2 regions of the Robbsia sp. KACC 23696 genome follow, and region 2 is predicted to be linked to the other one. Evidence: predicted binding sites of a transcription regulator. Region 2 holds the regulator's gene; the other holds the start of a gene.
The links. Region 2 encodes LexA, which represses DNA repair genes until DNA is damaged. Its sites were predicted from a motif close to ACTGTATNNNNATACAGT; they were not measured.
Positions count from the first base shown of each region.

Region 1: dinB (DNA polymerase IV) is a predicted target of LexA. The motif match lies at 1,913-1,930, and genes of this name have one in related genera.

Region 1 covers NZ_CP156628.1:795,896-799,736, reverse strand. The annotation lists gene ABEG21_RS24755 (hypothetical protein) at 1-1,670, opposite strand, end outside; gene dinB (DNA polymerase IV) at 1,993-3,192, shown strand; gene ABEG21_RS24745 (hypothetical protein) at 3,209-3,418, opposite strand; gene ABEG21_RS24740 (DMT family transporter) at 3,635-3,841, shown strand, end outside.
Region 2 covers NZ_CP156626.1:1,870,330-1,874,170, forward strand. The annotation lists gene ABEG21_RS07830 (hypothetical protein) at 273-530, shown strand; gene ABEG21_RS07835 (hypothetical protein) at 598-750, opposite strand; gene ABEG21_RS07840 (hypothetical protein) at 1,137-1,538, opposite strand; gene lexA (transcriptional repressor LexA) at 1,551-2,258, opposite strand; gene ABEG21_RS07850 (asparaginase) at 2,506-3,648, shown strand; gene ABEG21_RS07855 (ATP-binding protein) at 3,635-3,841, opposite strand, start outside.

The DNA.
Region 1 (3,841 bases), on a different replicon from region 2:
GGCGTCGAATCAACCACTTGCTGCGTCAGCGCGGCAATCTCGTTGAAGCGCGCTTCGCTGAGGGGGAGATCGCTACTGCGTAACAAGGCCTGAATCTCAGCGACGTAGCTATGTACGATGGCGAACGGCTGGTCGCGTTTCGTGAACTTCTCGACGACTTCACGTCGCCATGTCTCAAAACGCCGGTAGGGCTCGCCGTTTGTTTCCTTGGTCAGACCGTTCGCCAACCGTTCCATCAGTAACGGCTGAACACGGAGAGGCGCGGATTGTATTTTTTCAAATAGCGCGTCGAACTGCGCGTGGAGCTGCGCCTTGAACCGTGGGCCGAGCAGCGCGAGATAGGCCTCCTCGAAGACCGCCAGATCGTAGAGCTTCACACAGTTGACCACCGTCCTTTGCCGCAGCTTCCGGGCATCCGGACAGGTTGCCGGATCCGCTTCCTTGCGTTCCTGAGCATGGATTTTGGCAAACCGCGCGATATGACCGTCGAAATTTTCCATGCTGCCAAAGTCGCGTAGACGGATGGGCGCCCCTGATTTCCCAGGCTGCACATCCGCTTCGACAGCCGCGCGCGTACTGGGCAAGACCTCGAGTTTTTTGTCCGATACGATCGCGGCGCGTATGTGCGCGGTAGCGCCAAACACGTCGGGTTCCAGCCTCTGAAAGAAGCGATAGGCATGATCGAGCCAATCGTGTCGCATCGCGCCGGCATGGCATTTGAACGTGCGCAGCCATTTGTTATGGCTATGTCGCAACGCTGGCAGGAAGGACTGCATGTGCAGATCTTCCGTTAGCGTCATAAAAGCGAGGTCATCACCCGACCACACTGCGCAATGGGCTTTGTAGGGGTAGTTGCGCCCCTTCATTTTTGCCGCGATATCGCCTGCAATGATCGGATCCAGCAATGCGTGGCGCTGAGCGTACGTGATACCAAAACGCAGCTGAAGGGCCTCGGCGATATTCGTGATCCCGGCGTCGATGTCGCGATCGAGGCCGACTGTTCGAGCGAGGCCGATGGCGAGTCGGTCCGACACCCTCGGAAAAGGTCGACCGCCGTCCTTGATCAGCGTCCAGACGATCGACGACGCTATGGCACCGCATGTCGCGAAAATCGCATCGAGGGCACCCGACCATTCAGAGGAAGACATGTCCCGGTGGCGATCGACGAATTCGCTGGTATACGCTTCATATCGAGACGAACGCAAGGGGCAATTGGCGTACCATTCGGCAATACGGAGATCGACCAGCCAGGGTGTGATTGCAAGGGACGGGGCGTCCAGGCGCAGCACATGCAATGCGTGCCGGGCGATGTCGATGCTGTCGTTCATCGCCGTGTGAATCGGGTTCGAGGCGTGGCGGGCCAGGCCGCGCCGGCGAGTGGCAAGCATATAAAGCAGGACCGGGCGCACCGTGGCGGGCGCAGTATCGATATGCGCCAACGCGTCCAATAACGTGTCGTTCGTGACCATATCGGACAAGGCCGATGAAATAACCTTGACCCATCGTGTGCCGGGAAGTTGGTCAGTCTTGTAGTAATGCCACAGTGTCTTATTGGTGCCGTGTAACGTCGCAATATCCTCAAAACAGAGGGCACCAGCGATCTGTTCCAAAATAGGGGGGCAAAGCGTCGTGAACATGTCATGCGACGTGGCGAGTCTGTCGATGTTCATCAATCGCTCCGTTTCGGTTGAAGCCGACGACTCCCGACAGTGGCGACGACGGCAGCTTTTGATATTAGCGATTCGCCCAGTGCGGAAATCCAAACTCTTCGGTTCAACAGCGTTATCTTCGTTGCGTTGACAGGTCAATTTCGCTGGATTTACAGTGCGGCGCGTAACGGTTACGAGACGGAATCTTTTTGTGATAGGTGGGTGGGGCCGCGTCGTTTCGTCCTGGCGGACCGAATTATGATACTGTACGGATACACAGCCTTTACGAGTCGAGGGCACGTAAAGGCGTAACGTCGCGACTGCCCGAATCATCGCTCACACGATGCCTGCCTCCCATCCCGATTCACCGATCGATTCAGTCGAGCCGCCTGTCCGGCGCATCGCGCATTTGGATATGGACGCTTTCTATGCGTCCGTCGAATTGCTGCGCTATCCCGAATTGAAGGGCCAGGCGGTCGTGATCGGTGGCGGTCGGCAGGCTGCGCCTACGGAGCGCCCGGACGGCAGTCGCCAATTCGCGCGTCTGCGCGACTATGCGGGTCGGGGTGTCGTCACCACGTCGACGTATGAGGCACGTGCATTGGGTGTCTTCTCGGCGATGGGCATGATGAAGGCGGCGCAATTGGCGCCGGATGCCTTTCTGCTGCCAACGGACTTCGACGCGTACCGACACTATTCGAGACTTTTCAAGGCAGCCGTCCGCACGTTTACCGATTGCGTGGAAGATCGCGGCATCGACGAAATCTACATCGATCTGACGACGTTGGCCGCGGACTTACGGATTGGGATGACGGAATTAGGGACCCGGATCAAGGATGCCGTCACGCAGGCGACCGGCTTGACCTGTTCGATCTGTATCGCCCCGAACAAGCTGCTGGCGAAAATCGGTTCCGAACTCGACAAGCCGAACGGCTTGACGCTGCTGACGATGGCCGATCTTGAGACGCGCATCTGGCCGCTGGCGGCGAAAAAAGTCAATGGCATCGGCCCGAAGGCAAGCGAGAAACTGGCCGGCCTCGGACTGCATACGGTCGGCGACTTGGCGCGGGCCGACCCGGCCGTGCTGCAAGAAAACTTCGGCCGCAGCTATGCCGCATGGTTGGGCTTGGTCGCCCATGGGCAAGACGAACGCGAGGTCGTCGTCAGCTCCGAGCCGAAATCGATGAGTCGCGAGACGACGTTCGAGCGTGATCTGCACGTCAAACACGATCGGCCGGCGTTGACCGCGGCGTTCACGGCCTTGTGCGAGCGGGTAGCGGACGACCTGAGACGCAAGGGGTACGTCGGGCATACGATCGGCATCAAACTGCGCTACGACGATTTCAAGACGGTCACGCGCGACTTCACGCGTCAGGTGCCGACGGCGGATGCCGCGGAAATCCGCCGCGCGGCGGGCGAGTGTTTGAAGCGTGTGCCGCTTGAGCGAAAGCTGCGCTTGCTGGGGGTGCGCGTGGGCGGATTGGTCGATGCCGAGTCGGCCTTGGCTGGGCACGAATGGGTGCAGCACGATTTGTTCGGATAAAGGTCAGCTCGCGCTATCATAAACGTTGCAGGTCTAGCCCAATAGGCATTTCCCCGGCGCGGTTGGCGAAGTCGTCATGCTGGTGCGCGATGTCTGGCTGCAGGCCATCTACAGCCCGGTGCTGGACCAGGAAGGTCGGCCCTTCAAGATCATCAAATAGGCCACCGTGGTGACGCGCGAGAAACTTCGCCAGGCAGACCATCAGGGCCAGATCGCGGCGATCCATAAGTCGCAGAGCGTCGTTTCGTTCGACATGGATGGCAAGATGCTGGAGGCGAATGACAACTTCCTCACCCTGATGGGCTATACGCTCGCTCAGGTTGTCGGCAGCATCATCGGATTTTCGTCGACAAGAAAACGGCTGCGCATGCCGGTTTCGCGCTTGATGCGTCGATCTTGCTTGATTTACAGTGAATCCTCCTCCTATTTGGACGCAGGTCAGATGAGACGCGCATTAGATGGATCCGCCGTTGCGACAATGGTCGTGCTTTGCTGCACGTGGGCCTTGCAACAAATCGCCATCAAGGCGATCGCGGACACGGTTTCCCCCTTCTTTCAGGTTGCGCTGCGATCCGGCGTGACGTTGACGTTCGCGGGCATTGCCGTCGCCTTGCTGATGGAGATGCCGGGCGCGCGGACCGGGCATGCG
Region 2 (3,841 bases):
CGTGCCCTCGACTAATGCTTGGCAAGCGCGTAAAAATCCGTAACATCGATTCAAGACGACATGTGTTCGCGCAATGCGCTGTCCGAGAGGGGGCATTCCCTTTCATGATCAGGGCAGGTGTCAGGAAAAAGAGAGGATTCCCGAGCGCTAGGTAGAGAGAAGGGGAATTCCGGCGATGCGATCCATTGGCGTTGTCGATGGCCGCAAACCGTCCGACCGTCCAACAGTCCAAACGCCTTATAGGCTCGCCGTGCGCTTGAAGGAGTGATGGGATGAAGCCAGAAGCACTGATTGACGCATTCGACCGAGCAGGCGCACTGTCCAGTGATTCGGCCAAGGCGCTGACCGTACAATGGGCCGCTTGGCTTGCAGGTAACTGGGAGCGCATTCCCGCGAGCGATCGCACCATGATGGTGGCGGTCGGAGGCGTGCTCTTCGACAAAGGTGCCGCATTAGAGGAGGGATTTGCACCGCCGCCTACCAGCGGTAAAGACGGCGGCCAGACAAGCGAAAACGACCCGCGCCGATAAAGTTATCGATCAGCGCGGGCCGTGTCGGAAAGCGGGCGTTGGGCGCCCGATATGCAGCGCCCACCCCTTAGCCTACAGGCGCCTCGTCCGTTTTCTTGCTCGGCGGATCGTTCGGCGCCATCTGTCGATTGTCGTCGTCTCGCTCCGGCAATGCGCTCTCCTTATGGTCACTATGGGCTGCCGGTTCCGGCTTCTGCAGAGACTTCTTGTCGTCGCTCATGCTTTCCTCCTGTTTCAAGACAGTCAAGCGCGGAGATGCGCTTGTTCTGGACGGAGTAGGTGGCGTACCGTCACCATGACGGCGTTGCAGCGTTGCAGGACGCGAGGCGAATCGCCGGGGTCCGACGGTGCTTGGCGCCGGCGGTTGCGGCCGTTTTTTTCCTATCCACACTATCTAGACAAGGACGCAAGCAACGTGCCTGAGGGCAAGTATGACCTTCAGCATCGAACACATCGGGTGCAATTGTCGGCGTTAGCGCGCCGCCATTAATGTCGCTGCGGACATCCGCGCGCGTCTATTGCGCCCCGACCGCGACCACATCGGAGATCACAAAGATCAGGAGTCCGAATGGCTCGATGTTGATGTATCTGCTTGAAAAAACAAGCTTAAGCAGCCGTTGCCGTGGGAAGCACGCTACGTGAACCTGCCATTGCTGCTGCGCGTTCGTCGGCAATGCAGCGATCGATCATCTTACAAATCGCTTCAATATTGCCAACCATGGTCATCCCGCTGTTTCGACGATACACGCGCACACTGCCACGCGCGTTCGTGGATACCAGGGGTTGCGCCGTGGGCCGCAAGGCCGCGGTCCGTGGCACGGTGGTGGCAACAAGTGGCGCTTGTTGCGGCGAGACCTGCACCGTATCGCGTTGCACGGCGACGGGGGCGGTGGCGCGTGCCGCAAGATTGGCTTTATCGCGGCACGACAAGCGTCCCCGCGCGGCACGCAGGCGGCCAAAAGGATGGATTGCGCTCTCGGCGGAAAACAGGCGAACGAGTCTCGACATGATGTAACTCCTTCAGAGGGGCGTCGGACGGATAAGTCCAACAGCAATCCCTTCGAGTGCGAAGTCGGACCGTTCCCGGTCAACGACGATCGTTGGGTAATCAGGATTTTCAGCAAGCAACGCGAGACCTTCCGGTACGCGCTTCAATCGTTTGACAGTCACTTCGTCGCCTAAACGGGCCACGACGACTTGGCCATCACGCGCTTCGTTTTGACGCTGTACCGCGAGTAAGTCACCATCCAGAATGCCAGCGTCACGCATACTTAAGCCCCGCACCTGCAATAGATAGTCCGGCTGACTGGTGAATAAGGCCGGATCGCAGTGGTACTGATGCAAGACGTGTTCCTGAGCCAGAATCGGGCTCCCCGCCGCAACGCGTCCGATCAAGGGCAGTGACAGCGACCCGGCACGCGACAGCATGCCGGCGAACGCCGCTTGACTTGGCAATCCCGCACCGCCCGCACCACTGCCGTCCACGCCTTCACCATCGCGACGACTGTCGTCCGTTGCATGCACCACGCGAATGCCGCGGGAGGCGCCCGGTGACAGTACGATCACGCCCTTGCGCGCCAGTGCCCGTAAATGTTCCTCGGCGGCGTTCGCAGAACTGAATCCCAGCGCCGCGGCGATTTCAGCGCGCGTCGGTGGGAAACCACTGCGTTCGATTGCTTGAACGACCAGATCGAATACCTGCTGTTGGCGCGCGGTAAGCTTAAGCATGTCTCGATTCCTGTATGCGATACTGTGATTCTATACAGTATTTTTTTTGGTGCAACTGTTTTCGTTGTGGTGACGTGACGGGGCGCGACCGCCGCCGAACGGCGGAGGGTCACGCGCATCATCGGGCTTCGCGTCATACCGGACGGTGGCAACAAGGCGACAGCCGCGGCGTTGTCTGGCACACTCCCGGCCTGTTTTCCGCTTTCGTTTCAGGTGTGATTGTTTCGTGAATAAAGGAACCCCGCAGATGACCGCCCCTTCTTCTTCGATGGATATCGGCGTGCCGGCCGCCGTACGGTCCTTGCCGAGGATCGCTTTGCTGACGACCGGTGGCACGATCGCCGGCGCCGCTGCCTCGGAAAGCGACTCGCTGCGCTACGCAGCGGGCGCGCTCGGCGGCGACGCGCTGCTGCGAGCCGTCCCGGCGCTGGCGCGAATCGCGCAGATCGAGACCATCGCGGTGGCCGCGATCGACAGCAAGGATGCCGATCCGGCGTTCTGGTGTGCATTGACGGAAACGGTGCGCGCCACGCGTGCGCGCGACGATATCGATGGCATCGTCATCACGCACGGCACCGATACGCTGGAAGAGAGCGCCTATTGGCTCGATCTCATGTTGGCAGCGGGCAAGCCGGTCGTGCTGACGGCGGCAATGCGACCCGCGACGGCATTGTCGGCGGACGGGCCGGCCAATTTATTCGATGCGGTGACGCTTGCCGGCGATACGTCGGCGCGCGATCTCGGCGTTCTGGTGACCTTGCAGAACCGCATTCATGCCGCGCGCGATATCGTCAAGGTCAGCAGTCACGCGTTGGATGCCTTCGCGTCACCTGCGGGGGGACCGTTGGGGTGGGTGCAGGACGGGCGGGTCGGCTGGCTGCGCCGACGACACCTCGCGTCGCTTACCGCGCGCGATGAAACGGGTTCGACGCCATCGTCGCCACTGCGGCAGACGCTGTTCGGTGAAGTCCCGAGCGGTGCGTCCGGCGATCGCCTGGAAGCGCGCTTGCATGTCCGGCGATTGCAGCCGTCCGATCTGCCCGACGTCGAGGTGGTCGTCCAGTATGGCGGGGCCTCGCCGCATTTGATCGACGCCCTGCTCACCCACGGCGTGCGAGGGATCGTGGTGGCCGGCACCGGAAACGGTACCGTCAATGCGGCGCTGATGGCGGCGATGCAGCGTGCGGTAGCGGCCGGTGTCATCGTCATCCGGTCGAGTCGCGCCGCCGACGTGCATGTGAGCGCGAACGCCGCGGTGGATGACGACGGCGAAGGCTTTGTCGCGAGCGGCACCTTGAACCCGTACAAGGCGCGGATCCGCCTGATGCTGGCGCTGGCCGTCGGCCTGTCCGAACGCAGTGCCATGCAGGCCTGCTTCAATCTTGCTTGACCGACGGCGGATGGGTTCGCGCCAGCGCCGCGCGGACATCCCGCAGCGCGTGGCGCACCGCGGTACAAGCGTCGATGTAGCGGATCTGCAGGCGCAGCCAGTCGCCGCCTGAGGCGTCGCCCGATTGCTGGATGATCAGGCTGCAGTCGTCGACAAAAGGCTGTAAGCCCAACATCGCCGCCGGCCCCTTGTT